DNA from 3 places in the Arthrobacter arabinosi genome. Region 1 is predicted to be linked to each of the others. Evidence: predicted binding sites of a transcription regulator. Region 1 holds the regulator's gene; each other region holds the start of a gene.
What was found. The regulator LexA, encoded in region 1, represses DNA repair genes until DNA is damaged. The targets are predictions, from matches to a motif close to TCGAACANNTGTTCGA.
Positions count from the first base shown of each region.

Region 1 (10,420 bases):
GTCGGGATCTCCCGCGCCTCCTCGAGGCCGTGGGACCCGCCCTCACGCGCCCCGTCGACGTCGCCCTGCTCAAGGGCCGGTCGAACTACGTCTGCCTCCACAAGACCGGCGGCGGCTTCCCCGAGGAGGACGCCCCCGGCACGCTGTTCAGCCTCGGCGAGGACGCCGCTCCGCACCCGGCCCCGGCCACCGACGGCCCGTCCTCGGCGCTGGGCAGGGACGTGGTGCGGCTGCGCGAATGGGCCGAGGAGACCGGAACCGGCGACCGCGACGACCTCGTGCCGGGCGTGAGCGACCGCGCGTGGCGGCAGGTGTCCGTCTCCAGCATGGAGTGCCTTGGCGCCGCCCGGTGCCCGATGGCCCAGGAGTGCTTCAGCGAGAAGGCCCGCGCCGCGGCAGCGGACGCCGACATCATCATCACCAACCACGCCATGCTCGCGATCAGCGCCTTCGAGGGACTGGCCGTGCTGCCGGAGTACGACGTCGTCGTCATCGACGAGGCGCACGAACTCCACGACCGCGTCACCGGCGCCGTCTCCGGCCAGCTCTCCGCCCCGATGGTGACCGCGGCCGCCGCGGCCCTCCGCCGCCACGCCTCGATCACCACCGGCGCCCTCGACACGGCGGCCGACGCGTTCGAGGCGGCCGCCGAGCTCGTCCCCTCGGGCCTGCTGCCGGGAGGACTGCCCGAGGATCTCGAGCAGTCCCTCGCCCAGGTCAGGGATGCTGCCCGCGCGGCGCTGTCGGACACGAAGACGGACGGCAAGTCCGAAGCCGACGTCGACGGCGGACGGCAGGTCGCGCGGTCCCGCACCACGCTGGTCTTCGAGCTCGCCGAGCGGATCCTCGCGGCGTCGGACCTCAACGAGGTCGTCTGGGCGTCGCGGCCCAGCACTTTCACGCCGGGCTCCGGCTACTCGCAACCCGACGAGAGCGCGCCCGCGACGCTGAACGTCGCGCCACTGTCCGTCGCCGGACGGCTGCGGGAGGGACTGTTCGAGGACCACACCGTGATCCTGACGTCCGCGACCCTCGCGATCGGTTCCGAGTTCGGTCCCGTCGCGGGATCGCTGGGCCTCAGCGGTCCCGGCGCGCCCGCCTGGACCGGCATCGACGTCGGGAGCCCCTTCGACTACCCGCGGCAGGGCGTCCTCTACATGGCGAAGGACCTGCCCAAACCCGAGCGCGGCACCTCCGACGCGCAGCTCGAGGAGCTCCTGCGGCTGCTCACAGCGTCCCGGGGAGGCGCCCTGGGACTGTTCTCGTCGAAGCGTGCCGCCGAGGAGGCGGCCGAGGCGCTGCGCCCGAAGGTCGACTTCGAGATCCTGTGCCAGGGGGAGTCCTCGCTCAACGCGCTGGTCACGCAGTTCGCGGACGAACCCGACACCTGCCTGTTCGGCACCATGTCGCTGTGGCAGGGCGTCGACGTGCCGGGGCTCTCCTGCCGGCTGGTCGTGATCGACCGCATCCCGTTCCCGCGGCCGGACGATCCGCTGATGACCGCGCGCACCCGGGCGGTCGCCCGCAGCGGCGGCAACGGGTTCATGAGCGTGTCCGCCACCCACGCCGCCGTCCGGCTCGCGCAGGGCGCCGGCCGACTCATCAGGGCGACGGAGGACCGGGGTGTCGTCGCCGTCCTGGACAGCCGCCTCGCCACCGCGAGGTACGGGGGCTTCCTGCGGGCCGCCCTCCCGCCCTTCTGGACGACGACGGACCGCGCCACCGTCACGGGGATCCTGGAGCGTCTCGCGGGGCGCTGACGCGTCCCGGCCCGCTCCCGGCGCTACCCGGCTACAGGGCGCGCATCACCGAGACCACCTTGCCCATGATGCTGGCGTGGTCACCGAGGATGGGTTCGTAGCGGGTGTTCTGCGGCAGGAGCCACGTGTGGCCGTCACGCTGCCGGAAGGTCTTGACCGTGGCTTCGTCGTCGAGCAGGGCCGCGACGATGTCGCCGTTCTGGGCGCTCTGCTGACGGCGGACGACGACCCAGTCGCCGTCGCAGATGGCGGCATCCACCATCGAGTCCCCCGAGACCCTGAGCATGAAGAGGTCCCCGTGGCCGACGAGCTGGCGGGGCAGGGGCATGACGTCCTCCACCATCTGGTCTGCGAGGATCGGTCCACCCGCGGCGATGCGGCCCACGAGCGGCACCAGGGCGGTGTCGACGGCGATCTGGTACTCGGAGGGTTTGCCCGGGGTCGATCCGACCGGGCCCGCGGACGTGTCCGGGGCGAGGGTGAGGGGGAGCAGGACCTCCATGGCACGGGGACGTTTCGGGTCCCTGCGCACATAACCGAGCCGCTCGAGCTGCGACAGCTGATGGGTCACGCTGGACAGGCTTGCGAGGCCGACGGTGTCGCCGATCTCCCGCATGGACGGCGGGTAGCCCTTGTCGGCGATCGACCGCTGGATCGTCTCGAGGATCGTCAGCTGCCGGGCGGTCAGGCCCTTGGATGCGGAGCGGCCGCGGGGCCTGCCCCGGCCCGCTGAGATGGGCACGGCGCCTGCCGGAGCATCGGCGGTGTTCGAATCCTGCCGGGCTGCCGCTGTTGGTTCCGCCACTGTCGCGCCTTTCGCCTGGGATCGCCGATCCCGTCGTCACCGCCGTTCGGCATCCGTGGACCGGAAACCGTATTTGTCAGAGGCGGCTGGTTGTGTAGGGGATGTCGGCTCGGGAAGCGCCCCGGAGGGGCAGCATCCGCGGTCGACATCCTGTCCCCTTCACGCTAGGACAGACGGGCGCAGTTATCAAACATGTGTTCGACCGAGTCTCGACACGGGTCGTTGCTAAGTGCTAGAAATAGGCAGAGCCAAATAGAACGTGTGTTCGAATCAGGCGGTTGACCTGACCGGAGCATTCGAAGGAAAGAGGATCGGCAATGGTTGTAGCACCTGTACTGCACGGCAGCTCGCTGTGGACGCCCAGCCGCGGTGACGGCCGCCTCCGGCTCGTCCCCTCGCCTGATGCGTCCACCCGCCCCTCCGTGCCCTCGTCCTTCGCCGCCCCCTCCCGTGCCGACTCCGCCCGTACCTCCATGCAGCCCCGTTCCTCCATGCAGCCCCGTACCTCCACGCAGCGGAGTGCGGAAGGCCCCCTGACGCTCACCCGGCGAGGGCGCCTGCTGCTGGTCGGACTGCCGATCGCCCTCGGCGTCGCCGCCCTGATCCTCCTCGGAGCATTCCTCACCTCCCAGGCCCAGGCGGGGGAATCGGCGCCGACCACCACGGCGACCGTCGAGGTGAGCGTCGCGGCCGGGGAGACCCTCTGGGACCTCGCCATGCAGTACGCGCCCGAGCGCGACCCCCGGGACACCGTGGCGGAGATCGTCGAACTCAACGACCTGCCGAACTCCGTGGTGCAGGCCGGGCAGCGCGTCGCGGTACCCACCGAGGGCTGACCGGCTCACGCCGCCCATTGGTCCCCGGACGACGGCATCCCTTAAACTCGACGGGTGCCCTCCTCCGTCGACGCCCTCGCCAACCTTCCCCTGCGTGACGATCTCGTCGGGCTGCACCCCTACGGTGCTCCCCAGCTGGACGTCCCGATCCTGCTCAACGTCAACGAGAACACCCATGGCGTGCCGGCGGACGTCCACGCGGCCATCGTCGAGGCTGTCGCCGAGGCGACCCGGGGGCTCAACCGTTACCCCGACCGCGAATTCACCCAGCTCCGGAAGAACCTCGCCGGGTATCTCGGGCACGGCCTCACGCCCGACCAGCTGTGGGCCGCCAACGGCTCCAACGAGGTGCTCCAGCAGGTCCTCCAGGCGTTCGGTGGTCCCGGGCGCACCGCCATCGGCTTCCCGCCCACCTACTCCATGTACCCTCTGCTCGCGAGCGGCACCGGGACGCGCTACATCACCGCCGACCGCGGCGCCGCCTACGCGATGACGCCGGAGGACACCGCGCGCGCCGTCCGGGAATCGGGCGCGAACATCGTGTTCCTCTGCTCACCGAACAACCCGACCGGCACGGCGCTCGGCCTCGACGTGGTGGAGGCGGCCTACGCGGCCGGCGAGGACGCCCGCGCGATCATCATCGTGGACGAGGCCTACGGGGAGTTCGCCCAGGAGGGCACGGAGAGCGCCCTCACCCTCCTTCCGGGACGCCCGCGGCTGCTCGTTTCGCGGACCATGAGCAAGGCGTTCGCCCTCGCCGGCGCGCGGATCGGCTACCTCGCGGCCGCGCAGGAGGTCACCGACGCCCTGCGTCTTGTCCGGCTGCCCTACCACCTGTCCGCCATCACCCAGGCCGCCGCGAACGCAGCCCTCACCCACGCGGACACGCTGCTGGCGAACGTCGAGGCGATCAAGGTGCAGCGGGACCGCATCGTGCGCGAGCTCGAGGGCCTCGGTCTCGCTCCGGCCCCATCGGACGCCAATTTCGTGTTCTTCTCCGGCCTCGAGGACCCGCATCGCGTCTGGCAGGGACTGCTCGACGCCGGGGTCCTCATCCGCGACGTCGGTATCCCCGGCTCCCTGCGGGTGACCGCGGGCACCGAGGAGGAGACGACGGCTTTCCTGGAAGCGCTGGCGACCCTGCTCTGACGCCCGCGCCGCACCCCGTGCGGGGGAGCCCTTCCGGGTCTTGCGCCACCTGCGGGCATCGCCCATCATGTGTCGCATGGAGCGTCCGATCTTCGACGAGGCGCAGTCGTTCTTCGCGCGGCTGGAGGCGGACAACTCCCGCGACTTCTGGGCCCGTGAACGACGCCTGTACGAGGACGGTGTCCGCCCGGTCTTCACCGCGGTGTGCGCGGCCCTGACGGTCTTCACGGAGTGGCGGATCTACCGCCCGCACAACGACCTCAGATTCCGGGCGGACAGCCCCCCGTACAAGACCTTCATCGGCGCGGTCGCCGATCGGCCCGACGGCGTGGGCGCGTTCATCCGCGTGAGCAGCCTCGGCCTGCTGGTCGCCACCGGCCTGCCGCTGCCCGCAGCCGACCAGCTCGCCCGCTTCAGGTCCGCGGTGGCCGACGCCGTGTCCGGCCCCGCCCTGGTCGCCGCGATCAGGGCGATCACCGGAGGCGGGATGATGCTCCGCCCCGGCCGCGCCGAACCGCTGAAGCGGGTGCCGCGCGGGTACCCGGCGGACCACCCCCGGGCGGACCTGCTGCGCTGGAAGGGCATCGAGGTCAACCACCGCGTCCGGCGGCCCGCCTGGGTGGATGTCGCCTCCGCGTCCTCGGGCATCGACGCGCTCCTGCGCGAACCCGTCGCCTTGCACGAGTGGCTGAGCCGCTACGTGGGTGCGTCCGCCCTGACCGCGGAGGAGCGGTTCGGACCGCCGGGCGGCGCCCGGGCGCGGTGACGGGCGGACGGCCCGGGCGGGTGCACCTAGAATTGAAGGGCAGGACCGCGAGGTGGCATGCGCCATCCGCCCTGGTCCCACGTCGATCCGTGCCCGAATGACGCGCACAGAAGGAAGAAGCCATGACAGTTGATGCCGCCCGCGGCCGCACGGCCCGCATAGAGCGCGTCACCAGCGAGTCCGATGTCCTCGTCGAGCTCGACCTCGACGGCACGGGGATCTCCTCGATCGACACCACGGTGCCGTTCTACGACCACATGCTCACGGCCCTGTCGAAGCACTCACTCATCGACATGACCATCAAGTCCTCCGGCGACACGCACATCGACGTCCACCACACCGTGGAGGACACGGCCATCGCGATCGGCGAGGCACTGCGCCTCGCCCTCGGCACGAAGGCCGGGATTCGGCGCTTCGGCGAGGCCACGGTCCCGCTGGACGAGGCGCTGGCCAACGCCGTCGTCGACATCTCGGGACGCCCGTTCCTCGTCCACGGCGGGGAGCCGGCCGGCCAGGAGTACCACCTCATCGGCGGACACTTCACGGGATCGCTGACGCGCCACGTCTTCGAAGCCCTCGCCCTGCACGCACAGATCTGCCTGCACGTCACCGTCCTCGGCGGCCGCGACCCGCACCACATCGTCGAGGCCCAGTTCAAGGCCCTCGCCCGGGCGCTCCGCGCCGCCGTCGAACCGGACCCGCGCGTCGAGGGAATCCCGTCCACGAAGGGAGCGCTGTGACCGCCCGCACCGTCACCGTCCTCGACTACGGATCGGGCAACGTCCGCTCCGTGGTGCGTGCCCTCGAACACGTGGGCGCCGACGTCGTCCTCAGCGCCAAGCCGGACGATGTCCTGAACGCCGACGGGCTCCTCGTCCCCGGCGTCGGTGCCTTCGCCGCCGTCATGAAGGGCCTCAAGGACGTCGACGCCCTCCGGATGATCGGACGCCGCGTCGCCGGTGGACGCCCCGTCCTCGGGATCTGCGTGGGCCTGCAGGTGCTGTTCGACGAGGGCGTGGAGCACGGCGTGCGCACGCCGGGCATGGGCGAGTGGCCCGGAACCGTGGAGCGGCTGCAGGCCGACGTCGTGCCCCATATGGGCTGGAACACCGTCGAGCCGCCCGAGGACACCGTCCTGTTCGACGGCATCGGCGACGAACGGTTCTACTTCGTGCACTCCTACGGCGTCCAGGACTGGTCCTTCGACGTCACGCAGCCGGCCATGAAGCCGCCGCAGGTCACCTGGTCCCACCACGGCGGCCCGTTCATCGCAGCCGTCGAGAACGGTCCGCTCAGCGCCACCCAGTTCCACCCCGAGAAGTCCGGCGACGCGGGGGCCCAGCTCCTGCGCAACTGGATCGACGGGCTGCGGTGACCCGATGGTGAGCCTCGTGCTCATGGGCGTGGCCGGGCTCCTCATCGGCGGCGCCTTCTCCCTGCGCGGACAGGAGTTCCCGCGCTGGGTGTGGATCGCCTTCCTCGCCCTCGCCGGACTGTCGCTCGTGGCCGCCTACCTGTTCACGCTGACCGACTGAACCGGCGCGGTCAGCCCCCTCCGCCTCTCCCACCGCCTCTCCACCGCTCCTCCACCGCGGCCCCGCCGCCCGTACGAAAGCAGCCAGCAGACATGAGCCCCTTCGCCGAATCTCCCACCCTCGAGCTCCTTCCTGCCGTCGACGTCGCCGACGGCCAGGCCGTCCGCCTGGTGCAGGGCGAGGCGGGCAGCGAGACCGGCTACGGGGACCCCGTGGACGCCGCCCGCGCCTGGCAGGACGCCGGCGCCGAGTGGGTGCACCTCGTGGACCTCGACGCCGCCTTCGGTCGCGGATCCAACAGGGACCTGCTCGAGCGCGTGGTGAAGGACCTCGACATCAAGGTGGAACTCTCCGGGGGCATCCGCGACGACGCGTCGCTGGAGGCGGCCCTGGAGCTCGGCGCGACGCGCGTCAACCTGGGCACCGCGGCGCTCGAGAACCCCGAATGGACGGAGCGGGTGATCGCCCGCTACGGGGACGCCATCGCCGTCGGGCTCGATGTCCGCGGGACGACGCTCGCGGCACGCGGCTGGACGGAGGAGGGTGGCGACCTGTGGGAGGTCCTCCAGCGCCTCGAGGACGCCGGCTGCGCACGTTACGTCGTCACGGACGTGACGAAGGACGGCACGCTCAGGGGACCGAACCTCGAACTCCTGAAGGACGTGCTGGCGAAGACCACCCGCCCCGTCGTCGCCTCCGGGGGCATCTCCAGCCTCGACGACATCGCCGCCCTCCGCGAACTCGTTCCCCTCGGGCTCGAGGGCGCGATCGTCGGAAAGGCCCTCTACGCCGGGGCGTTCACCCTGCCGCAGGCCCTGGACGTGGCAGGACTGCCCGCCTGGGACGCGTGAGCGGCCGGCAGCTCCCCGCCCACATCGCGGCGGCCCTCGCCGGCAACACGGCGGATTCCGCCGGGCAGCCCTGGGCCGGCCGCGACCTCTCCGGCCCGGAGAACCCGCTGCACGCGTTCGACGACGACGACGGCGCGGGCGACCCCCGGCTCGCTGCGGCCCTGACCGGGCTCCTCGCACCCGCGGGCGGGCCCGGCGATGCCGAGCGGGCGGTCTTCGGAGCCCTGGCGACGGCCAGGGTGTTCATCCCGATCGTCGCCCGGCTCAGCGAACCGGGGGACGCCCCCACCGGCCTGCACTCCGACAAGGAGGCCGAGATGGCGCTCGTCACCCTCACGGGGCCGGACGGCCGCACGGCCCTGCCGGTCTTCTCCTCCACCGCGGCCCTGGCCCGCTGGCACGAGGACGCGCGTCCCGTTGCCGCCTACGCGTCGCGGGCCGCCCTCGCCGCTGCTGCCGACGGGGCGCAGCTGATGGTGCTCGACCCGGGGGCCGACCTCACGTTCGTGCTCCGGCGTCCTGCCGTCTGGGCCCTCGCCCAGCAGGTCCCCTGGACGCCGTCCTACGAGGACCCCGCGGTCGCGTCGCTCGTCGAGCAGGCGGTTCGCCGGCAGGAGGACATCCTCGCGGTCGGGCTGCGGCCCGCGGGCGGGGTGCTGACCCGGACGGCCGGCGGTAGCATTGCCTCCGGTGGGGGACCGGGCCCCGAGCTCCGGATGGACCTGCAGCTCCGCCCGGGCCTGTCCCCCGAGGAGGTGCGCGACGTCGTCGACTCCTTCCGCGGGACGCTCCTGGGCCTCACCGACTTCGTGGAACGCGTCGACTCGCTCGACATCAAACTCACCCGCTGACCGCGTCGTCGGCCAGAAAGACGAAAAGTGAACTTCGCCGTATACCGCGACCTGCTGCGCATGCGCCCCGTCCGGACACTGCTCCTCGTCGGGATGATCGCCCGCTTCCCGCACTCGGCGGCCGGGGTGCTGCTCACCCTGCACGTCGTCCAGACCCTCGACCGCGGCTACGCGGAGGCGGGCGCCGTCGCCGCCGTCGTCACGATCGGTATCGCCGTCGGCGCCCCATGGCGCGGCAGGCGGATCGACAGTGCCGGGCTGCGCCGCGCCCTCGTCCCCTCGATCGTCGCCGAGGCCGTCATCTGGTCGGTCGCCCCCCACCTGTCCTACCAGTGGCTGCTCGTCGCGGCGCTGGTCGGCGGACTCTTCACCCTGCCGGCGTTCTCCGTGATCCGCCAGGCGCTCGGCGTCCTCGTGGACGGGGACCGGCGGCGCACCGCCTTCACCCTCGACGCCATCTCCACCGAGGTCATCTTCATGGCCGGTCCCGCGGTGGGGGTCGTCCTGGCCACCCAGGTGTCCACGGTGCTGGGCCTGACGCTGGTCGGGATCGCCACCGCCTCGGCGGGCCTGTTCCTCCTGTGGTTCAACCCGCCCACGCGGTCGGACCAGCTGCCGGACGCCGTCACGGTCGCCGCCTCTGCGCCGGCCGGGATCAACGAGGCCGCGGCCGACCTGATCGGCGCCCGGAACGCCGGCTCCGAGGAGCACCACGCCGGTTCGCTGCTGCGCAGGGGAGTGCGGAAGGTCTTCCCTTGGTTCACCGTGCCGCTGGCGATGGTCATGGTCACCGCCGCGGGGGCGGGGCTCGTCCTCTCGGGATCGGAGGTGGGCATCGTCGCCGCACTCGAACACGCCGGCAACGAGGGCCAGCTCGGCCTCGTGTTCGTGGCATGGTGCGCGGCCTCGGTGGTCGGCGGCCTCCTCTACGGAGCGCTGCACCGGCCGGTCCCGCCGTCGCTGCTCCTGCTCGGCATGGCGCTGCTGACCCTCCCCATGGGATTCGCCGAGACCACGCTGTCGCTGGCCCTGCTGTCCATCCCGGCGGGCCTGCTCTGCGCACCGGTCCTCTCCGCCGCCTCCGAGAAGGTCGCCGACCTCGTCACGGAGGAGCGCCGCGGTGAGGCGATGGGCTGGTACGGTTCGGCGCTGACGTCCGGCGTCGCGCTCGGCGCGCCGATCGCCGGGGTCCTCATCGACGCCGTCGGGCCGTGGGGCGGCTTCACCGCCGTGGGCGTCGTGGCGGCGCTCGTCGGGGTCGCCGGGTTCATGGCTCGCGACCTGGGCACCCGGCCGACGGCGGCGGACCGGGCTCGCGCCTCGCGCTAGGCGCCCGGCCGGCGCCCTGCCTCCGTGATACGAAGACGGCCCGCACCCGGGAGGGTGCGGGCCGTCGTCCGTCCTGACGGTTGGGGCCGACGGTGTCAGTTGACGGGGCCCGTGTACTTCTCCCCGGGGCCCTGGCCGGGCGCATCCGGGATGATCGAGGCCTCCCGGAAAGCGAGCTGCAGCGAGCGGAGCCCGTCCCGCAACGGCCCCGCGTGCTGGGACCCGATCTCCGGGGCTGCTGCCGTGACGAAGCCGGCCAGCGCGGTGATCAGCTTCCGCGCCTCGTCGAGGTCCTTCAGCTGGTCCGCGTTCTCCTCGTGTCCGAGTCCGCACTTCACGGCGGCCGCGCTCATGAGGTGCACCGCCGAGGTCACGATGACCTCCACGGCCGCCACCTCCGAGATGTCCCGCATCTGCTGCCGGACGCCCTCCTCGGCCTCGTCCGGCCTACTGTGGCCGTGGTCCTGCTCCTCGGAGAAGCTGCGGCGGGAGACCCCGGCCGGTCCTCCGGCGGGGGTCTGCTGCGGGTTGTCGTGTG
Region 1 covers NZ_JBTNDF010000002.1:52,459-62,878, reverse strand. The annotation lists gene ACX80P_RS04515 (ATP-dependent DNA helicase) at 1-1,760, shown strand, start outside; gene lexA (transcriptional repressor LexA) at 1,792-2,502, opposite strand; gene ACX80P_RS04505 (LysM peptidoglycan-binding domain-containing protein) at 2,883-3,401, shown strand; gene ACX80P_RS04500 (histidinol-phosphate transaminase) at 3,456-4,550, shown strand; gene ACX80P_RS04495 (DUF2461 family protein) at 4,627-5,316, shown strand; gene hisB (imidazoleglycerol-phosphate dehydratase HisB) at 5,439-6,056, shown strand; gene hisH (imidazole glycerol phosphate synthase subunit HisH) at 6,053-6,691, shown strand; gene ACX80P_RS04480 (CG2302 family histidine operon protein) at 6,696-6,851, shown strand; gene priA (bifunctional 1-(5-phosphoribosyl)-5-((5-phosphoribosylamino)methylideneamino)imidazole-4-carboxamide isomerase/phosphoribosylanthranilate isomerase PriA) at 6,944-7,702, shown strand; gene ACX80P_RS04470 (SseB family protein) at 7,699-8,553, shown strand; gene ACX80P_RS04465 (MFS transporter) at 8,581-9,882, shown strand; gene ACX80P_RS04460 (DUF1844 domain-containing protein) at 9,978-10,420, opposite strand, start outside.

Region 2 (10,420 bases), 560 kb from region 1:
CGCAGAGCCCGTTCAACCGCGTCGCGACGCCGGAGGAGGTGGCGCAGACCGTCGCCTGGCTCGCCACCGATGCTCCGCTCTGGGTCAGCGGCACCGTGGTGGACGTCAACGGGGCGTCCTACCTGCGGTAGGTGAGACGCTGTGGCCGGGGGAGGGGTGCCTAGAGGAGATGGATCCCGCTGTGGGCGAGGGCTCGCAGGTCCGTCCGTCGCTCGAGGTGGCGGCGGAAGAGCTCGACGTCGGAGCCCTCCGCGGAGGCGAGGGATGAGCTTGCCGCGATGAACGCGGTGCCGAGGCGGAAGAGTGTCCGCGACGCGAGTCCTGCGTGGGATGGTGCCGTGAGTGCCGGGTATCCGGCGTGAAGGGTTGCGCTGGTCATGACGTCTCCTGGGTGTCGATGAGGGGGAATGCGTTGAAGTGCAGCTGGACGGGCCGGGTGCCCGGGGTGCCCGGCTCGGCGCGGTAGGCGTCGAGCCTCTCGCGCAGGATCCCGCTCAGCTCATGGGTGAGCGCTGCGAGCTGGTCCGCTGTCAGGTGGGCGTTCATCGTCGCGATCATGGCGGCGTCCGCCCATTCCGACGGGACGGCCTCGCAGCCACTGGCCATGAAGGTCGCGAGCGCCTCAGCCCGGCCGCGTTCGAACCGGCGGTTCACCTGCCGGGTCGCTTCCCGGGTGGTGGGGTCCTGTTCCAGTTCGGGGGTGCTGAGCGTCAGTGACCCGCGGGGGCGTTCCCACCAGCGCTCGCGGGCGGTACCGCGATTCTCCACCTCGCGGACGAGCCCGTAACGGGCCAGCTGCCTCAGGTGGTAGCTCGTCGCCCCGCTCGATTCGCCGACCCGCTTGGCGATGCTGCACGCGGTCTGCGGACCGTAGCTGGACAGGACCTCCAGTAGCTGGACCCTGAGGGGATGCGTGAGGGCCTTGAGTGCTTCCCCGTCGAGGACGCGGTTGCCGTCATCGGAAGCGTGTCCTGCTGTGCCCATGGTCTCTTCCATGCGACCAGCGTGCACTTACAAAGAAGTGTTTGCAATACTTTCTTTGCACTTTTCCGGTCTCTTCGTCGGCGGGTGCCTGCCGCCGTCGTCGGGCCATCCCGGGCACCGCGGGACGTCTGGTGCGTGACGCGCGATGACGCTGGCAGGTGGACGACGGCGCACCCGTGCACCTACGCTCGACACCAGAATCAAGAGCTCCAACGCAAAACCCTGGTTCGTTGGACGGCAACCCTCTCGCTGTAGCGGGGTGCCCCAGGTGAGGATTCGGCCCGGCACAGGCAGTGCGGGCAAGTATGGCGCTTCCGCCTCGGTGGTGCCCCGACATGAGGACTCCGCATGCCCACACCACCGCGCCGTATCCGTTTCAATGCCTTCGACATGAACTGCGTGGGCCACCAGTCGCCGGGGCTCTGGCGTCACCCGGACGACCAGTCGTGGCGCTACAAGGACCTGAGTTACTGGGCCGACCTCGCGAGGACCCTCGAGAAGGGCCTCTTCGACGGCATCTTCATCGCCGACGTCCTCGGCACCTATGACGTCTACGGCGGGTCCAACGAGGCCACGTTGAGGCAGGGCACGCAGACGCCGGTCAATGACCCGTTCCTGCTCGTCTCCGCGATGGCGCTCGTCACCGAACACCTCGGGTTCGGTGTCACCGCGGGCACCGCGTACGAGCACCCCTACCCCTTCGCGCGGAGGCTCTCCACGCTGGACCACCTCACCGGGGGACGTGTCGGCTGGAACGTGGTCACGGGCTACCTGCCCTCTGCGGCACGGAACATGGGCAACGAGGACCAGCTCGAGCACGATGCCCGGTACGACCACGCGGACGAGTACCTCGAGGTCCTCTACAAGCTGCTCGAAGGGTCGTGGGAGGACGATGCCGTGGTCCGCGACCGCGAGACCGGTGTCTTCACCGACCCGGCCAAGGTCCACGACATCGACCACGACGGAACGTACTTCACGGTCCCGGGGATCCACCTCAGTGAGCCCTCGCCCCAGCGGACGCCGGTCATCTACCAGGCCGGAGCGTCCTCCCGTGGCATCGCTTTCGCGGCCGGCAACGCCGAGGCGGTGTTCGTCGCTGCACCCACAAAGGAGAGGCTGAAGGACGTCGTCCAGAAGATCCGCGATGCGGTGGAGGCCGAGGGTCGGGATCGCTACTCGGTGCGGATCTACACGCTGCTCACCGTCATCACGGACGAGACGGAGGAGAAGGCCCAGGCGAAGCACGCCGATTACCAGCAGTACGTCAGCTACGAGGGAGCCCTCGTGCTCGTCTCGGGGTGGCTCGGCGTGGATCTTTCCGCCTACGATCCGGATGAACCGCTCGGCAACGTGAAGTCCAATGCCATCCAGTCCGCTGTCGCGAACTTCCAGAAGGTGAACGACGACGGGTCGCCGTGGACTGTGCGGGACATCGCCGAGTCTGCGGGTATCGGTGGGCTCGGCCCGCGCATCGTCGGCTCCGGTGCGCAGGTCGCCGATGAGCTCCAGGCGTGGGTCGAGGAGACCGATATTGACGGTTTCAACCTGGCCTACGCGATCACGCCGGGGACCTTCGAGGACGTCATCGAGTTCGTCGTGCCGGAACTGCAGAAGCGGGGTGCGTATCCGACGGAGTACACGGAGGGCACACTGCGCCAGAAGCTGTTCGGCAAGGGTGACAAGCTGCCCGACGAGCACCGCGGTGCGCAGTATCGGCTCCAGCCCGTCCGCCCGTAGGGTGCGGCTGTCCGGTTCTCGAGTCGTTGGGGGAGCGCGCGTGGCGTGCGGTGACCATCGATGACGGTACGCGGGAATAGGCCTCCGCTGGCGGCGGAACACCTGCACGAAGGTGGCCAGCTCGACGGTGCGAGGACTAGCGTCGAAGACAAGGCATCCGACGACACGTCAAACGACAGAAGGAGTTCCCATGTCACGCGTAGCCATCATCGGTGGGCACGGAAAAGTAGCACTGCACCTCACCAAGATCCTGACCAGCCAGGGTCACCAGGTCAGTTCGATCTTCCGCAACAAGGACCACGCGGGCGATGTCGAGCAGGCCGGCGGGACCCCCGTCGTCGCCGACGTCTCCGAGCTGTCGGTGGCGCAGATGGCCGACGTCTTCCGTGGTCATGACGCGGTCGTATGGTCTGCCGGCGCTGGTGGCTCGAGCCCGGAAGCCACGTATGCGGTGGACCGCGATGCGGCCATCCGTTCGATGGATGCGGCACAGGAGGCCTCGGTCGGTCGATACGTGATGGTGTCCTACCTCGGTGCACGCAAGGACCATGGCGTTCCGGAGGACAACGGTTTCTTCTCCTATGCGGAGTCGAAGGCTGCTGCTGACGAGTACCTGCGGAACACGGAACTCGCGTGGACCATCCTCCAGCCCGGGTCCCTGACCACGGATCCCGGGACCGGGAAGATCGAGGTGTCCGCGAAGCCGCAGCAGGACTCGGTGGCCCGTGAGGACGTGGCTCTCGTAGCCGCAGTCGTGCTCGGCAACCTCGGTACGGTGGACAAGACCATCCAGTTCAACAGCGGTGAGACGCCGGTCGCGGAGGCCATCGAGGCCGCACTGTAGTCCGACGACGGCGGTACGAAGGCGGCGCCCTCCGGTGGGGTGCCGCCTTCTGTGCGTCGGGCGATCAGCGCTCCTGTGTGGGTGGTCGGTCCTGAACCGGCACCGGTCGCACCGATCGCACCGGCCGTACCGGCCGCACCGGCCGCAACGCGCAGTATTGCGCGGTATTGCGGGCACCGCTCTGGACGAATCGAGCCGGACTGGGCCGGACCACGCGGGGTCGAACGGTGCGGGGACGAACTGCGCCGGGACGCACTGTAAGCACCAAGAACAGCGAACATCAGGCGCTGTGCTCCGAGACGTCCGGGGTGCGTTCTAGAAGCTTCGGCTCGGCCGGGCATCGCCGTCGATCAGTGCTCCGTTGACCACTCGCCCGGCCTGCCAGTACCGGTTCCGGCGCGCGATTCCCGGAGGACCCAGAGTCCGAGGCGCAGTGAACCACGGAATGCCATGTCGGGACTGGACGCTCCATGCATCCTGATGGATGACGTGGTGATGACGGGAACACAGGAGGACGCCGTTGTCGATGCTCGTCGTGCCACCTGCCGACCACGGCTCCAGATGATGGGCTTCGCACCAACTGGCCGGGATGGAGCAGTCAGGAAAAGCGCAGCCCTTGTCCCTGGCCACGAGCGCTCGCCGAAGGTGTGGCGGAAAAAGGCGCTGCGCCCGTCCGATGTCGAGTATCTGACCGCTGCTGCCCAAAACCAGCGGGATGATGTCCGCGTCGCACGCCAGCTTCCTGATGTTCCTTGCGCTGATCTGCTCGGAGAACACGGAGTAGCCGGCCCGCTGAGTCGCGCCGAGGAGATCGTTGTAATCGATCGTCACCATCACCTGCGGACGATGGCCACCCGTCGATGGAAGGGCCGCAGTGCTCAAGGCGACTCTACAGGCGGCAACGAGTCCTTCCAGGAGTGCCTGGGCCCTCGTCTGAGGTGGAGGATCGACGAAAGCACTATGGGACTCGTCCACGCCCTGGCCGTCAAAGCCGTCAAAGCCGGTCGAGCCGGTCGAGCCGGTCGAGCCGGTCGAGCCACCGGCGATATTCGGGGTTTGGCCGTGCGTGGCATCGTCCGTCCTGCCCGATGCACCGCGCGGGTTGGCGGTCGAATTCATGACCGTTGCCAGATGTTCGAACTGCTCGTCCGTTGCGCCGATCTCGAGGAAGTGGAGTCCGTGGCGTCTGCCCTTGAGGAAGACGCCCTGCCGTGCGCGCAGCACCTTGTCCGTTGGTTCCTGCCCGTCCTGATCGAAGGCGCTCTCCCAACTGCGCGCGATCACGCGAAGGATGTCTTCGTCGGCTTCGATCGCCTGCCGTGTCAGGTGCTGCTCCGTCGACTCGAGCTGCTCTGGTGTCGCGAACGGGTCCACCCGCTGCACCGCTTGTGCGACGATGATCGCGGCACGCCCACTCATGCGACCTGAGGCCATTGCTGCCCCGAGTGTCGTGAGCCGCGGTGGAATCGTCGCTCCGGTCGGCGACACGCGGGGGAGAACCAGGTCTGCCAGGGTCAACCGTCGCTTTGCTTCCGCCCGGCTGATACCCAGTGTGGCGCGAAGGAAGTCGGCACAGTTCCTGAATCCGTTGGCGGATGAGGTGCGTCCCTCTTCGGCATCCCTGCCAGGGTCGTCTGTGCTGACGGACCGCTCTGCCCGCGCCAGGAGCGAACCGCCGGCCAATCGATCACCATCGGGGTCAGCGAGGTTGTGCTCCTCGGCCAGCCTGGCTGCCAGGACCTGCAGGTAGTCGACGAGCTTCGAGGCGTTTTCGACATCGACGATGAACCGCACGGCCTCCTTCCTCGTCATGACTCGGTGCTCTTGACTCACGCCTCGTGCGCACTCGCCAAGCGCGTCGCACGCCCAGTCCAGAGGACTCGGCGTCGCGTTGACGGGCTCGATCGGTGCGATTGCCATACCTGAATTTTATCGAACACACCTACTATTTCGGCGGACAGAAGTGTTATGTGGATAAGAGTGGCCTCCTCCGTCCACATACCCCGGCTGCTGTGAATATGGTGCGGCAGGGCACTGTCGAGCACTTGAATGCCGCCCTGACCCGGTTGGTCCCTGCTACGGCGTCGCCGCCCCGCCAAGGTGCGTGACGACGGCGCCGGCCCATGCACCGGCCCCGTTCTCGCCTGGGTCCGACGGCTCGGTCCCGTCGGAACTGCGTGAGCGGTTGTTCGGACGATACGGCCACGCGCCCGTCGGCGGCTGAGCGAGCTTCACCAGGCAGCCCACCGCCGTCGTCCCGCCGTGCCCCGGGTCACCCCGGCGCGGGCACGCTACCGCCGTCGTCCTCCGGTGAGTCCGCCGATGAGGCCCCAGGTGCGTCGCCCGCCCGCCACACGAATTCCGGCACCGTCCCGTTGATCTCCCAATCACCCACGATCCTCGACTTGTAGATGACCGGATTGTGCGACGAGATGGTGCGGGCGTTCCGCCAGTGCCGATCGAGCTGGAGGCCCCGGCGGGTCGATGACGCCCCGAGCGCGTTGAAGATGGTCGCCGCCGCCCGCTGAACCTGGTCCGTCACCACGATCTGCGCCTGCGACGACGCGAACTCCACCGCAACTGCGGCGGAGTCCGCGTCTGCACGTGGGAGGTCGAGGTGTGCCTCGTAGGCCTCCTGCACCAGTTGGGCCACTCGCAGTGCTGCAGCCTCGGACGCGAAGGCAAGCGCCGACACTTCTCCCACGACCTGCTGCACCTGGATGTCCTCACTGGGTCTCGTACCGTTCCCGTGGCTGAAGGTGCGGCTCCGCCCCCGGACCTCCGCAGCCACGTCGCGGACAGCCGCACGCGCGATCCCGGCAAGGGTCGCCACGTGGACGAGCTGGTACACGCCGGTGTCGTACGGTGGATGCTCCGTCTCCGTGATCACGTCCGCCCCGGACACGACGACGTCGCGGAAGATCGACGTGCCGCTGGCCGTGAGGCGCTGGCCGAAGCCGTCCCAGTCGTCAATCACCTCGACCCCGGGCGCGTCCCGCTGCACGAGCGCGATGACGTCGACGCCGTCGGCCGTCCGTGCACCCGTTTGGATCCAGTCCGCGTACAGGCTCCCGGTGGTGTAGTACTTGGTGCCGTTCACGCGGTAGGAGTCACCGTCGCGCGTGATGGTGGTACTGACACCGCCGACCGGCACCGGCCCGGTCTCCGTCCACGCGTTTCCGAGCACCGCGCCCTGGGCGACGCGGCGCAGCCAGACCGGATCGTCGGCGTACAGGCGGTCCTCGACGAACGCGACATGGCAGCGGAGGGCCTGCGCCAGGTTCGACTCCGCGGCTGCCAGTTCGATCAGCAGCCGGAAGAACTGCGGGGCGCTCACCCCGCTCCCGCCGTACTCGACCGGCACCCGCAGCGCCGTGAATCCTGCGTCCGCGAGTTGCCGCACCTGGGCGTGCAGGAGGATCCGCTCGTCCTCACGCTTCGCCGCACCGGCAGCGATCTCGTCGAACAGCGGACGGAAGCGCTCGGCAAGCCGTACGTAGGTGGACGGAGCGTCGGCGGAACGGGCGTCGGCTGTGGTCGAGAGGGTGTCGGTGGTCATCGGTCGGCTCCTGCCGGATCGTGGTCGGGGGTGGAGGTGGGCGCGCCGGGTTTGCCGGGTGCAGCACCGGATACAGCACCGGGAGCACCCGGAACGACGCCGGCAGGTACGCGGGCAGGCATGTCGGGTACGGCGTCGAGCAGTGCACGCGTGTAATCGGTGGCCGGTGCCGTGAAGATCGAGGACGCCGTACCCGACTCGACCACGCGGCCGTCCTTCAACACGAGGACGTCGTCGCTCACGTGGTGGATCACGCCGAGATCGTGGCTGATGAACAGGTAGCTGAGTGCGAGCTGCTCCTGGAGATCCGCGAGAAGGTCGAGGACCTGAGCCTGGATGGAGACGTCGAGCGCCGAGACGGGTTCGTCGAGCAGCAGGACCCGTGGCTGCAGCGCCAGGGCCCGGGCGATCGCGACGCGCTGCCGCTGACCGCCGGACAGGGTGAGCGGTCGCCGGTCGACGAGGTCCAGGGGGAGACCCACCTGCCCGAGGAGCTCTGCCGCGCGGTCCCGTCGCTCCCCGGGGAACCCGATGGAGCCGGCGTCGAGCGCGTCGGTGATGACGCGGCCCACGCTGAAGCGGGGGTCGAACGAACTCAGCGGATCCTGGTTGACGAGCTGGATATCCGGCCGGTGGGGGCGGCGGAGGGCCTCGGTCCGCACGGCGCTCCCCACCCACGGCAGACCACCGAGGGTGACGGTCCCGGCGTCGGGCTCGGTGAGGCCGAGCGCGATGCGCGCCGTCGTCGACTTGCCGGACCCCGACTCACCGACGATACCGAGGGTCTTCCCCGCCGCAAGTGTGAAGGAGACGTCGTCGACGACGGTACGGCGTGTGCCGCCCGGCGCAGCATAGGTCTTCACGAGGTTGCGTGCCTCGAGCGCCGGGGCGTCGGCGGAGAACGCGGAGGGCCGTGTGGGCCTTGACGCAACGGACACCCGGGGGACCGCCGAGAGCCGGGTGCCCTTGCCGGCCGCGGACGGGACGGCGTCGATCAGTTGACGTGTGTATGCGTGGCGCGGGTCGCCGAGCACCTCGGACGCCCGTCCGGACTCGACGATCCGCCCGTGCTGCATGACGGCGATCTCGTCGGCGAGGTGACTCACGAGGGCGAGATCGTGCGAGATGACGATGAGCCCGCGGCCCTGCTCCTTGAGCCCCGCGAGCAACTCGAGGATCTGCGCCTGCACCGTGGCGTCGAGCGCGGTGGTGGGTTCGTCCGCGATCACGAGCCGCGGGTTGAGCACCGTGGCCTGCGCGATCAGTGCCCGCTGCCGGAGCCCGCCCGACAGCTCGCCGGAACGCTGGCGGGCACGGACCTCGGGGTCGGGGATCCCGGCGTCGCGCAGTGCGGCGTGGACGCGGTCCCTCCGCTCGTCCCGGCCGCGGACGCCGTGGGCGCGGAGCGCTTCGTCGATCTCCTGGCCGACCGTGCGGAGCGGATCGAGGGAGACGAGGGCGTCCTGCAGCACATAGCCGATGTCCTTGCCGCGGAGTCCCCGCCACTGCCGTTCGGAAAGGCGGGTGGCGTCCCGGCCGAGGACGTCGAGCCGGTCCGCCGAGACGCGCGCGTTGGGAGCGTTCAGGCCCACGAGCGAGCGTGCCGTGACGCTCTTGCCCGAGCCCGATTCGCCCACGAGGGCGAGCGCCCGTCCTGGCGCGAGGGCCAGCGAGACGTCGCGCACGACGTCGACCGTGCCCCGCGGCGTGGTGAAGGAGACGTTGAGGTTGTCGATCGCGAGCAGCGGCTGCTCGGCGATGGTCCTGATGTCGGTGTTCCTGGTGTCGCTCACGGTCAGACCTCTGCTTCGAGTCGGCGCTGCAGGTGGTGTCCCACCACGGTGGTGGTCAGCGCGGCGAGGGTGATGAAGATGCCGGGGAAGGCCGCGATCCACCAGGCGACCTGGAGGTAGTTGCGGCCGTCGGCGAGCATGGCGCCCCACTCGGCGGCCGGAGGCTGCGCACCTAGGCCGAGGAAGCTGAGTGACGACGCCCAGACGATCGCCTGCCCGATCCCGAGCGTGACGAGCACGAAGAGGGGCCGCGCCACATTGGGGACCACCGTGTGCCAGAGGATGTGGGACCTCGACCGGCCGAGCGCCAGGGCTGTTTCCACATACGGGGCCGCGACCACCTGCAGGGTCTGCGTGCGCAGCATCCTTGCATAACCGGGGGCAGAACCGACCCCGACGGCGACGGCGGCGGTGACGACGCCCGTGCCGGACACCGCGATGACGATCAGGGCCAGGAGCAGGCCCGGGAAGGCGAACAGGATCTCGACGAAACGGCAGATCGCCGAGTCCAGCCACTTGCCGGAGACGCCGGCGGTGATGCCGAGTGCGCCCCCGAGGACCAGGCCGATCGCCGTGGCGGCGAGCCCGAGCAGCAGGGACTGCCCCGTGCCGGCGATCACGCGGGAGAAGACGTCCCGCCCGTTCTGGTCGGTGCCGAACAGGTGCGCGCCGCCCGGGGACTGGAAGGCGTCGGCGGGATCGATCTCGAACGGGTCCTGCCGCAGGAAGACGGACGGTACGACGGCGGCGAGCACGAGGAAGGTGAGCAGTGCGGCAGCGATCCAGACCCCGATCGGGGTGGTGCGGACGAGGCGTCGGGCGCGGGATGGAGCGGGCGGCGCGGCGGGGACATGGGCGCCGCCCTCCGCCGTCGTCGTGGGGTCGAGGGTGAGGCTCATGCTGCGGATCCCTTCGGGTTCGTGCGGGGGTCGACCACGCGGTAGAGGACGTCCACCACGAGGTTCACGAGGATGTAGACCGCGGCGATGATGACCACCACGGCGAGGGTGACGGGCAGGTCGCGGTTCACGATGGCGTCCACGAGGGACCGGCCCAGCCCGGGCCGGGCGAAGATGATCTCCGCGACGACCGCGGAACTCACGAGGGAGCCCACGGCCCAGGCGGAGAGGGTGATGCCGGGCAGGATCGCGTGGCGGAGGGCGTGGGTCAGCCGGACGGCGGTGTCGCTCAGGCCGCGGGCCCGGGCGCTCAGGACGAACGGCTGGGCGAGGGCGTCCTCGAACGAGGACCGGGTGACCTGGGCGATGAACCCGGCCAGGGGGATCGCGAGGGAGAGCGCCGGGAGCACGAGCGACCGGAAGCCGTCGTTGCCGGCCACAGGGAACCAGCCGAGGGTGACCGCGAAGACCACGGCGAGCATGATGCCCACCCAGAACTGGGGGAGGGAGGCGAAGAACACCTCGACGGCACGGCCGGCGCCGTCGAGCGCGCGCCCCCGGCCGACCGTCAGGAGGGTGCACGCGAGGGCGATCACCCAGGCGA
Region 2 covers NZ_JBTNDF010000002.1:611,435-621,854, reverse strand. The annotation lists gene ACX80P_RS07050 (SDR family NAD(P)-dependent oxidoreductase) at 1-131, shown strand, start outside; gene ACX80P_RS07045 (hypothetical protein) at 161-379, opposite strand; gene ACX80P_RS07040 (helix-turn-helix domain-containing protein) at 376-996, opposite strand; SAM riboswitch class IV at 1,183-1,296, shown strand; gene ACX80P_RS07035 (LLM class flavin-dependent oxidoreductase) at 1,333-2,721, shown strand; gene ACX80P_RS07030 (SDR family oxidoreductase) at 2,912-3,565, shown strand; gene ACX80P_RS07025 (HNH endonuclease signature motif containing protein) at 3,881-5,485, opposite strand; gene ACX80P_RS07020 (acyl-CoA dehydrogenase family protein) at 5,838-7,124, opposite strand; gene ACX80P_RS07015 (dipeptide ABC transporter ATP-binding protein) at 7,121-8,917, opposite strand; gene ACX80P_RS07010 (ABC transporter permease) at 8,920-9,816, opposite strand; gene ACX80P_RS07005 (ABC transporter permease) at 9,813-10,420, opposite strand, start outside.
Region 2: a site for LexA is predicted at 5,498-5,513, ahead of ACX80P_RS07025 (HNH endonuclease signature motif containing protein). Genes of this name have one in related genera too.

Region 3 (10,420 bases), on a different contig from region 1:
ATCATCTGCGTCCCGCCCTCGAGGTCGAGGGCCAGGCGCGGGCTCCAGCTCGCGGTGCTCCAGTAGGAGCCTGCTCCCAGCAGGGTTGCGAGCAGTGCTGTCAGTACGCCCAGCCAGACTAGTGTCCGCTTGGCTGCCGTCCCGGGACCGGTACGAGGCATGGTGGGATGTCCTTATGCAGTGGCGCGTCTGGTGCGCCGGTTGATCGTGGGGGCGCCGGTACGGGTACCGGCGCCCTACGGAATGCTAGTTGTCGGGGTTCGCTTTGGGGTCGCGGGCGTCGCGCGCGTCGCGGTTTTCCCGCTGGGACTCCCGGTTCAGGCGCTCCAGCGTCTCCTCGGGGCTCTCCACGCCCGACGTCGACCCGGGGGTTCCCGCGGCGGTGGACCCGCCGGCCGGGCGGCGGTCGACGCCGTCGATCGAGGACACGTCGTCGGGCACCGAGGCGCCGTCGGAACCGGTCCGGTCCGTCGGGTCGGGGACGGCGGCGTCTGCAGCCCCGGCGGCGGGTTCCTGCTGGACCACCTTCGAGAGCGCCTGCGTGTGGACGGTCGCGAAGGTGCCGGGCGAGAGTTCGAGGACGGCCTTGTTGTTCTCCTGGTCGATCGAGACGACGGTGCCGAAGAGACCGAACTGGGTCATGACCTCGGTGCCGGGTTCCATCTGGGTGCGCATCTCCTTGACCTGCTGCTGCGCCTTCCGTTGCCGGCGGAACATGGTGAAGAGGAGGAAGGCCAGGGCCAGCGGGAGCAGCAGACTGAAGATGTCGAAGCCGCCGGTCTGTCCGGTGGTGGGCTGGGCGACTACATGTGCAAGCACTGGGGATCCGTTCCTGGGACTGGGGTCTGGGTGGCAGGACTGTGCCGCGGCACACATCGTGAGACACCAGTGTAAAGCCGATTCCTGGGCGTCCCCGCGTCAGGAGTCCGGCTGGGCCCAACTGTCAACCGTCGATTCCGTGGCCATCAGGTCCTCCGGCGCGACGGAGAACAGGTCCTCGGGCATCGCGGCCGCGACGTTCTGGGGCATCTCGATGCCGAGGTGCCGCCACGCGGCGGCCGTCGCGATCCGCCCGCGCGGGGTGCGCCCGAGCATGCCCTCGCGGACCAGGTACGGTTCGGCGACGGTCTCGACCGTCTCCGGCTCCTCGCCCACGGCGATCGCGAGCGTCGACAGTCCCACGGGCCCGCCGTTGAACTTGGTGATGAGCGCGGTGAGCACCGAGCGGTCCAGCCGGTCGAGGCCCCGCGCGTCCACCTCGTACATGTCGAGCGCCGCGCCCGCGGACCGGGCGTCGATGAGGTCGGCGCCGTGCACGAGCGCCCAGTCCCGGACGCGCCGGAGCAGGCGGTTCGAGATACGCGGGGTGCCCCGCGACCGGCCGGCGATCTCCGCGAACGCGGCCGAACTGACCTTCATGTCCATAAGCATCGCGGAGCGGCGGAGCACGAGCTCCAGCTCCTCCGTCGAGTAGAACTCGAGGTGCCCCGTGAAGCCGAAGCGGTCCCGGAGTGGGCCGGGAAGGAGCCCCGCGCGGGTCGTCGCGCCCACGAGGGTGAACGGCGGCAGCTCCAGCGGAATCGCGGTGGCGCCGGGCCCCTTGCCGACGATGATGTCGACGCGGAAGTCCTCCATGGCCATGTACAGCATCTCCTCGGCGGGCCGGGACATGCGGTGGATCTCGTCGAGGAAGAGGACCTCGCCCTCGGTGAGGGAGGACAGGATGGCCGCGAGGTCCCCGGCGTGCTGGATGGCGGGACCGGACGTGATGCGCAGGGGCGCGTTCATCTCGGCCGCGATGATCATCGCGAGCGTCGTCTTCCCGAGGCCGGGAGGGCCGGACAGCAGCACGTGGTCGGCGCTGCGTCCGCGGAGGCGGGATGCCTCGAGGACGAGCGAGAGCTGCCGGCGCACGCGCTTCTGGCCCACGAAGTCGTCGAGGTTCTTGGGCCGGAGCGCGGCCTCGACGGCGCGGTCCTCCGGGTCGGCGGCCGGCGCGACGAGCGGCGCGTCCTCCTGCTGCTCGCCCGTCATCCGCCCACCGTCGTCCGGGCCGAGCTGCGGGCGCCGTCCTGGCCGAGCCTGCGCAGCGTGAGTTTCAGGATCTGGCCCACATCACCGGTCGCGGCGACCTCGGGAGCCTCGTCGACGGCGGCGTCGATCGCCGCGCCGGCGTCCTTCTCGGACCAGCCGAGGCCCATCATGGCGGTGAGGACCTGGCCCTGCCACGTCTGCTTGGGTACGCCGGGCTTCGCGTCGAGCGGGACCAGCTTGCCGGCGAGTTCGAGGACGATCCGGCGGGCGCCCTTGGGGCCGATGCCGGAGACCTTGCTGAACGCCTTGTCGTCGCCCGAGGCGGCCGCGATGCGGATGGCCTCGGGCGTGTGGACGGCGAGGACGGCGAGGGCGAGGCGGGGCCCGACGCCGCTGACCGCGAGGAGGGTCTCGAAGACCTCCCGCTGGTCGGCGTCCTCGAAGCCGAACAGCGTCATCGAGTCCTCCCGCACGATCATGGCGGTGGCGACGGTGGCCTGCTCCCCCACCCGGAGACCGGCGAGGGTCTGGGGGGTCGCCTGGACCAGCATGCCGAAGCCGTTGACGTCGAGGACGGCGGAGTGCAGGCCCACGTGGGTCACTGTTCCGCGCAGTGAACTGATCATGAAGAGCTCCAAGGGCGCTTGCGGGCGGAGGTCGCCGGGCGTCCACCCGGCGTCGAACACACGTTCTAATGCACTACGGTACCGGTGTGCCGCTGCAGGCACGAGTCGCCACACCGCCGGCCGTCCGGTCAGCGGCGTCGGGCCCGGGCCTCCGCCTCGGCCCAGAGGCGCTGCGCCGGGGTGACCAGCCCGCCGGCCGCGGCCGCGGCCGCACCCTGCGTCCCCACTCCCCGACGCCACGCGTGCGTGATGGCCAGGGCGAGGGCGTCGGCGGCGTCCGCGGGCCGAGGCGGCGTATCGAGGCGCAGGATCTTCGTCACCATCTTCGTGACCGCGACCTTGTCCGCCTGCCCGTTCCCGGTGACGGCGGCCTTCACCTCGGTGGGAGTGTGCAGGGCCACCGGGATACCCCGGCGCGCCGCGGACACGATGACGACCCCGGACGCCTGCGCGGTGCCCATGACGGTGCTGATGTTGGTGCCGCTGAACACGCGCTCGACGGCGAGGGCCTGCGGCTCGTGCAGGTCCAGCCAGGCGTCGACGGCCTCCGCGATGACCAGGAGCCGTTCGTCGAGGCTCTGCCCGGCGTCGGTGCCGACCACGCCGACGGCCACGAGGGTGGAGCGCCGGTTGGGCTCGATGTCGACGACGGCGAGTCCGCAGCGGGTCAGCCCGGGATCGACGCCCATCACGCGGAAGGTCACGGTGCTACAGGCCGCGCGGGGGCGAGGAGGACGATGTCAGTCCTCGTTCTCGAGTTCGGCCAGGACCTCGTCCGGGAGGTGCGCGTTCGAGTAGACGTTCTGGACGTCGTCGAGCTCCTCCAGGGCGTCCACGAGCTTCAGGAACTTGCGGGCGCCGTCGGCGTCGAGGTCCACCTGCATGGAGGGCACGAACTCGACCTCGTCCGTCTCGTACTCGATGCTGCTCTCGTCGAGCGCCGCGACCACGGCCCGGAGGTCCTGCGGCTCGGAGACGATCTCGAAGGACTCCGACGACTCCTTGACCTCGTCCGCACCGGCGTCGAGGACGGACAGGAGCAGTTCGTCCTCGGTGAGGTCCTTCTTCGGCAGCGTGACGACGCCCTTGCGCGCGAACAGGTAGGCCACGGAGCCCGGGTCGGCGATCGTGCCGCCGTTGCGGGAGATGCCGAGGCGCACCTCGGAGGCTGCACGGTTCTTGTTGTCCGTGAGGCACTCGATCAGGAGGGCGGAGCCCTGGGGACCGCGCGCCTCGTACATGATGGTCTGGTAGTCGACGGCCTCGCCGAGGAGCCCGGCCCCGCGCTTGACCGCGCGGTTGATGTTGTCGATGGGGACCGAGGTCTTCTTGGCCTTGGAGACGGCCAGTTCGAGCCCCGGGTTACCCGCGACGTCGGCGCCGCCGGCCCGCGCCGCGACCTCGATGTTCTTGATCAGCTTGGCGAAGGACTTCGCGCGCTTGGCGTCGATCGCGGCCTTCTTGTGCTTCGTTGTTGCCCACTTGGAGTGCCCCGACATGCCTACGCTTCTCCTCTGATCATCCGAATAAACAGTTCATGGACCCGCCGCTCCCCCGTGACCTCCGGGTGGAAGCTCGTGGCCAGCAGGTTCCCTGAACGCACTGCGACAATTCTAGCCACCGGTTCCGGGTCCGCACCGGCGCCGGCCCCGTCCGGGGAGGGCCCGGGCTGCGGCGTCTCCGAGGCGGGCACCTGCGCGAGCACCTGCACGCCCTCGCCCACCTTCTCCACCCACGGGGCACGGATGAACACGGCACGCACCGGATCGCCGCCGTCCGCGCTCCCGGTCGCGGCGAGCCCGCCGAAGGAGAGATCGGTCTCGAAGGACTCCCGCTGCCGCCCGAACGCGTTGCGCCGCACCACCATGTCGAGGCCGCCGAGGGTCTGCTGGGGATTGCCGAGGCGGTCCGTGGACGGGTCCGCGAGGACGTCGGAGAGCATGATCATCCCGGCGCAGGACCCGTAGACGGGCATCCCGCCGGCGATCAGCTCGCGCAGCGGTCCGGCCAGCCCGAAGGTGCGGGTGAGCTTGTCCATCGTCGTGGACTCCCCGCCGGGGATGATCAGGCCGTCGACCGCGGCCAGCTCGGCGGCCCGCCGCACGGGCACGGCCCGCGCGCCCAGGGACTCGATGGTCGCGATGTGCTCGCGGACGTCGCCCTGGACGGCGAGGACGCCGACGACGACGCCGGACACGGGCGAGGGGACCGGGGAGGACGGGGAGGTCATCCCCCAATTCTAGGTTCTCCCGGCCCCGCCTCCGGCGGGCGTGAGGAGCGCCTCCCCGCCACGTCCCGGGGAGGCGGGCGGGCCTGCGGTAATTTGGAGGCATGAATCCCCTTCCAGTCCTCGTGGGCAAGGCCGCGCGCTTCGCCTCCCGCCTGCGCGGCGGAGGCTCCGCGTTCCCGGGCCTCGTGGTCGAGCGCCTCGACCCCGGCTTCATGGGCCGCGCCCTGTCCACCCTCCCCCGGGGCGTCGTCGTCGTCAGCGGCACGAACGGCAAGACGACCACCACCAAGATGGTGGTCGAACTGCTCGAGGGCCAGGGCCTGACCGTGTTCACCAACCGCACGGGCAGCAACTTCACGCGCGGTGTCGCGGCGGCCCTGCTCGGCGAGGTGGACTGGCGCGGGCGCCTCACGGCGGACGTCGCCGTCCTGGAACTGGACGAGGCCCACGCCGTGCACTTCGTGAAGCTCGTCCCTCCCCGGTACTCCCTGCTGCTCAACGTCCTCCGCGACCAGCTGGACCGCTTCGGGGAGATCGACGCGACCACGCGCCTGCTCGAGCGGATCGCGCTCGCCACCACGGGCACGGTCGTGCTGAACCGCGAGGACCCGCGGGTCGCAGGTCTGGCGGCGTCGATCACGGCGGCCGACGTCGTCTACTTCGGCCTCGACGCCTCGCTCCGGAGCACCTTCCCCAACGACGACGAACTCCGCGGCGCCGCGGGGACCGCACCCGCCTCGGCCCTCCCCGCCGACGTCGTCCTCGCCTCTGTGGACGGCAACGCGGCCGTCTTCGAGGTGGAGGGCACGACGACGCGCACCGACCTCCGCCTGCGCGGCGTCTACAACATCTTCAACGCCGCGGCGGCTCTCGCGGCGGCCCGCGCCGTCCTCGGCGGCAGCGCGGACGGCGATCAGCTGTTCTCCTCCCTCGCCGCCGTCGAACCGGCCTTCGGGCGGGGCGAGAGCCTCGTCGTCGACGGGCAGCCCCTGGAACTGGTGCTGGTCAAGAATCCGAGCGGCTTCCGGCTCGGCCTGAAGTCCTTCGACCCCGCCGGCTGCGCGACGATGATCGCCATCAACGACAACTACGCCGACGGTCGCGACATGTCCTGGCTGTGGGACGTCGACTTCGATTCGCTGGGCCTCGGCGGGGTGGACGTCGTCACCGGGGTGCGGGCGTACGACATGGCGCTGCGCCTCAAGTACGACGACGTCCGCGTCGGCGCCGTCGAGCCCGACATCACCGACGCGCTCCGGCAGTTCATCCGCGGCTCCGCGGGACACCCGAAGCGCATCTTCTGCACGTACACCGCCATGCTCGCGGTCCGCCGCGAACTGGCCAAGATCACGAAGGTCGAGGTGGTCTCCTGATGAGTGACGCCCCATCCGCCGGTGCCCTCACCGAGGCGCCCACCGACCCGTCGAAGGGCTCCCTGCGCATCCTGCAGCTGTACCCGCGCGAGATGAACATCTACGGCGACTACGGCAACGTCCTCGTGCTGAAGCAGCGCCTGGCGTGGCGTGGCTACGGGGCCGAGATCCTCGAGCACAACGCGGGAGACGAGTTCCCCGACGACGTCGACATCATCGTCGGCGGCGGCGGCCAGGACAGCGGGCAGGTGGTCATCCAGGAGGATCTGCAGGCCATCGCGCCGAGGCTCCGGGACCTCGCCGAGGACGGCACCCCGATGCTCCTCATCTGCGGGCTGTACCAGCTGTTCGGCAACACCTTCCGGACGTACGAGGGCACCGTGATCCCGGGCATCGGGGTGCTCGACCTCGAGACCCGCGGCGGCTCCGAGCGGCTGATCGGGAACGTGGTGGCCACGAGCGAGGAGTTCGGCGAGATCCACGGCTACGAGAACCACAGCGGCCAGACGTTCCTCGGCAGCGGACTGAAGCCCCTCGCCACCGTGATCAAGGGCGCCGGCAACAACGCGGAGGAGAAGCACGAGGGCGCCCGCTACCGGAACATCGTGGCGAGCTACCTGCACGGATCGCTGCTGCCGAAGAACCCGGCGATCGCCGATTTCCTCCTGCGCACCGCGGCGGAGCGGAAGTTCGGCGCGTTCGACGACGCCGGCGTCGACGACTCCCTCGCCGAGCTCGCCCGGCAGCACGCCGGAGCCCGCCCCCGGTAGGACAGCACCCCGCCGGGCGCGTCAAGGGGCGACGACGACCCCGGCGACCGCGGGGTGCAGCCGGTAGCGTTCGACAGGACGGACCCCGGTCGGGGCCCGCCACCCCATCGGGCCCGCTCAGGGTCCGCGGAAGGAGCGTCATGGCCAAGGCAGTAGCAACAGTCTGGGTGCCCGTCGAGGACATGGGTAGGGCCCTCGCCTTCTACCGGGACACCCTCGGACTCGAGGTGACCATGGAGCAGGAGGACTGGTCCACGCTCGACGCCGGCGGTTTGACCATCGGCCTCAACGCCCGCGAGAACACGCACGGCGGGCGGGGCGGCGGCGCGGTCATCAGCTTCGAGCCCGAGGGTTCCATCGAGGACGAGCTGGAGCGCATCTCGACCCGTGGCGGTGCGTCCATCGAGGGCGGGATCAGCGAGTATCCGTGGGGGCGGATCCTGCCGTTCAAGGACAGCGAGGGCAACGACCTCCAACTCTACTCTCCCCCGTCCGAAGGCTGAGCGCGTCGCCGGGGTCGGGGGTGGTGCGGGTCACTGCAACAACGTGCAAAAGTTGGTTCCCATGAGCAACCCTTTCCTTGAGCCCAGCACCCTCGACTACCAGCTGCCTCCGTTCTCGGCCATCCGGGACGAGCACTACCTGCCGGCGTTCGACGCCGGGTTCGCCGAGCACCTCGCCGAGATCGACGCCATCACGGGCTCCCCGGAGCCCGCCACCTTCGAGAACACGGTCATCGCCCTCGAGCGGGCGGGCAGCACCCTGGACCGCGTCTCGCGCGTGTTCTTCAGCAACTCGGTGAGCCACGCGACCCCGGCCGTCCAGGAGCTCGAGCAGCAGATCGCCCCCCGCCTCGCCGAGCACGAGGACACCATCAAGCTCGACCGCGCGCTGGTCGAGCGCGTCCGGCAGGTCCCCCTGGAGGGGCTCGACGACGAGTCGGCGCGCCTGGTGGAGGAGTACCTGCGCGGGTTCGTGCGGGCAGGAGCGGAGCTCGACGACGACGCGCAGGCCACGCTGCGCCGGCTGAACGCGGAGCTGTCGGCGCTGAGCACCGAGTTCTCGCAGAAGCTCCTCAAGGACACGAACGATTCCGCGCTCCTGCTCGACACCGCCGAGGACCTCGACGGGCTCTCCGCCGAAGCGATCTCCGCCGCGGCGACCGCGGCGTCGGACGCCGGCCACGAGGGCAAGTACCTCCTGACCCTCATCCTGCCCACCGCCCAGCCCGCGCTCGAATCGCTCACGGACCGGGATGTCCGCCGTCGCCTGCACGAGGCGTCCGTGACGCGCGGAGCCCGCGGCAACGATGCCGACACCCTCGCCATCGCGGGCCGCATGGCGGCCCTCCGCGCCGAGCGCGCTGCCCTGCTCGGCTTCGACACCCACGCGGCCGCGGCGACCGACAACCAGACGGCGCCGTCGCTCGAGGCGATCCTCGACCGCATGAGGGAGCTCGCTGCCCCGGCCGTGCGCAACGCCCGGGCCGAGGCCGCCGAACTCGAGGCGGAGGCGGGCCACGGCATCGAGCCCTGGGACTGGGCGTACTACGCCGCGAAGGTCCGCAAGGCGAAGTTCGACGTCGACCTCGACGCCCTGCGCCCCTACTTCGAGCTGGAGCGCGTCCTGGCCGACGGCGTCTTCTACGCCGCGAACCGCCTGTACGGCCTGAGCTTCACGGAACGCCCCGACCTCACCGGCTACCACCCGGACGTGCGCGTCTGGGAGGTCTTCGACGAGGACGGGTCCGGGCTCGGCCTGTTCCTGGGCGACTTCTACACGCGCGACACCAAGAGCGGCGGCGCGTGGATGAATTCCTTCGTCGACCAGTCCCGGCTCGAGGGCACGCGGGCGGTCGTCATCAACAACCTGAACATCTCGACGCCGGGGACGGGCGAGCCGACGCTGCTCTCCTACGACGAGGTCGTCACCCTGTTCCACGAGTTCGGCCACGCCCTGCACGGCCTGTTCTCCGACGTCACCTACCCGCTTTTCGCGGGGACGTCCGTGCCGCGCGACTTCGTCGAATACCCGTCGCAGGTGAACGAGATGTGGATCCTGTGGCCCGAGATCGTGGCGAACTATGCGCGCCACCACGGGACGGGCGAGGCGCTCCCCCAGGATGTCATCGACCGTATCCACGCCGCGGGTGCCTGGGGCGAGGGCTTCGAGACGACCGCCTACCTCGGCGCCACCCTGCTGGATCTCGCCTGGCACTCCCTCCCCGCGGGCACCGTCATCGAGGATCAGCTGGCCTTCGAGGCGGCGGCGCTCGCGGACGCCGGTATCGACTTCGCCCCCGTGCCGCCCCGGTACCGGACCTCGTACTTCAAGCACATCTTCGCCGGCGGGTATGCGGCGTCCTACTACGCGTACATCTGGAGCGAGATGCTCGACGCCGACACCGTCGAGTGGTTCAAGTCCTCCGGCGGGCTGACCCGGGAGAACGGCGACCACTTCCGGCGTGAACTGCTCTCCCGCGGGAACAGCATCGACCCGCTCGAGGCGTTCCGCCGGTTCCGGGGGCGGGACGCCGACCTCCAGCCCCTGCTCGTCCGCAGGGGCCTCGCGTGACGCGCACCCCAGGGGGCGGTCCCGCATGGTGAGCGTCGCCGCGTGCCAGCGGCTGCAGTCCGCCTGGTGCGCGGCGCTCGCGACGGCGACGGGCGGGAAGACCTTCTCCACCCACGGCTCCACGTGGGTGTGGCTGCCGGCGCGGCGCGAACTCATGATGATGTTCCCCGAGACGGTCAGCACCTACGCCGTCCGGCCGGCACTGGCGGAGGGCGCCCGGCTCGGCGCGACCTCCGTGCGTGTGTGGCTCAACGCCGCAGTGGACGCCGTCGACCTCGGTGACCTCGGCTTCAGCCCGAGCTGGCAGCCATGGTGGATGGCGGCGCCCGTCGACGCCGTACTGCGGTCCGGGGACGACGCCGCGGTCCTCACCGCCGAGGTGCCCGACTACTCGGGGCCGCTCCTGGAGGAGTTGCGGGTGGTCCGGTCCGAGCCGCGCCAGGCCTGGCATGCCGTGACGCGCGACCCCGAGCACGGGAACGTCTCGGGTGCCGCGTACTCGTTCTACCCCTCCGGCGTCGCCGGGCTGAAGGGGCTCGCCGGCATCCACCACCTCGAGGTCCTCCCGGCCTACCAGCGGCGAGGCCTGGCCACGGCACTGCTCAGCGCCACCGCGCGCGCCGCGGGCGAGGCGGGGGCGGTCGACGTCGCGGTGAACGCCACCCCGCAGGGCTACGGGTTCTTCTCCCGGCGGGGGTTCGTCCTGCTCGGCCGCGGCAGGACCTACGCCCTGGGGTCCTGACCCGGGAACGCCGAAGGGCCGCAACCCCGCGGCTGCGACCCTTCGGGATGCTCGGCTGGACTACCAGCCGC
Region 3 covers NZ_JBTNDF010000001.1:674,099-684,518, forward strand. The annotation lists gene secD (protein translocase subunit SecD) at 1-161, opposite strand, end outside; gene yajC (preprotein translocase subunit YajC) at 247-819, opposite strand; gene ruvB (Holliday junction branch migration DNA helicase RuvB) at 919-2,034, opposite strand; gene ruvA (Holliday junction branch migration protein RuvA) at 2,031-2,660, opposite strand; gene ruvC (crossover junction endodeoxyribonuclease RuvC) at 2,789-3,364, opposite strand; gene ACX80P_RS03185 (YebC/PmpR family DNA-binding transcriptional regulator) at 3,401-4,159, opposite strand; gene pdxT (pyridoxal 5'-phosphate synthase glutaminase subunit PdxT) at 4,162-4,890, opposite strand; gene ACX80P_RS03195 (DUF1727 domain-containing protein) at 4,992-6,263, shown strand; gene ACX80P_RS03200 (type 1 glutamine amidotransferase) at 6,263-7,033, shown strand; gene ACX80P_RS03205 (VOC family protein) at 7,174-7,536, shown strand; gene ACX80P_RS03210 (M3 family metallopeptidase) at 7,598-9,607, shown strand; gene ACX80P_RS03215 (GNAT family N-acetyltransferase) at 9,633-10,349, shown strand; gene pdxS (pyridoxal 5'-phosphate synthase lyase subunit PdxS) at 10,410-10,420, opposite strand, start outside.
Region 3: a site for LexA is predicted at 2,713-2,728, ahead of ruvA (Holliday junction branch migration protein RuvA). Genes of this name have one in related genera too.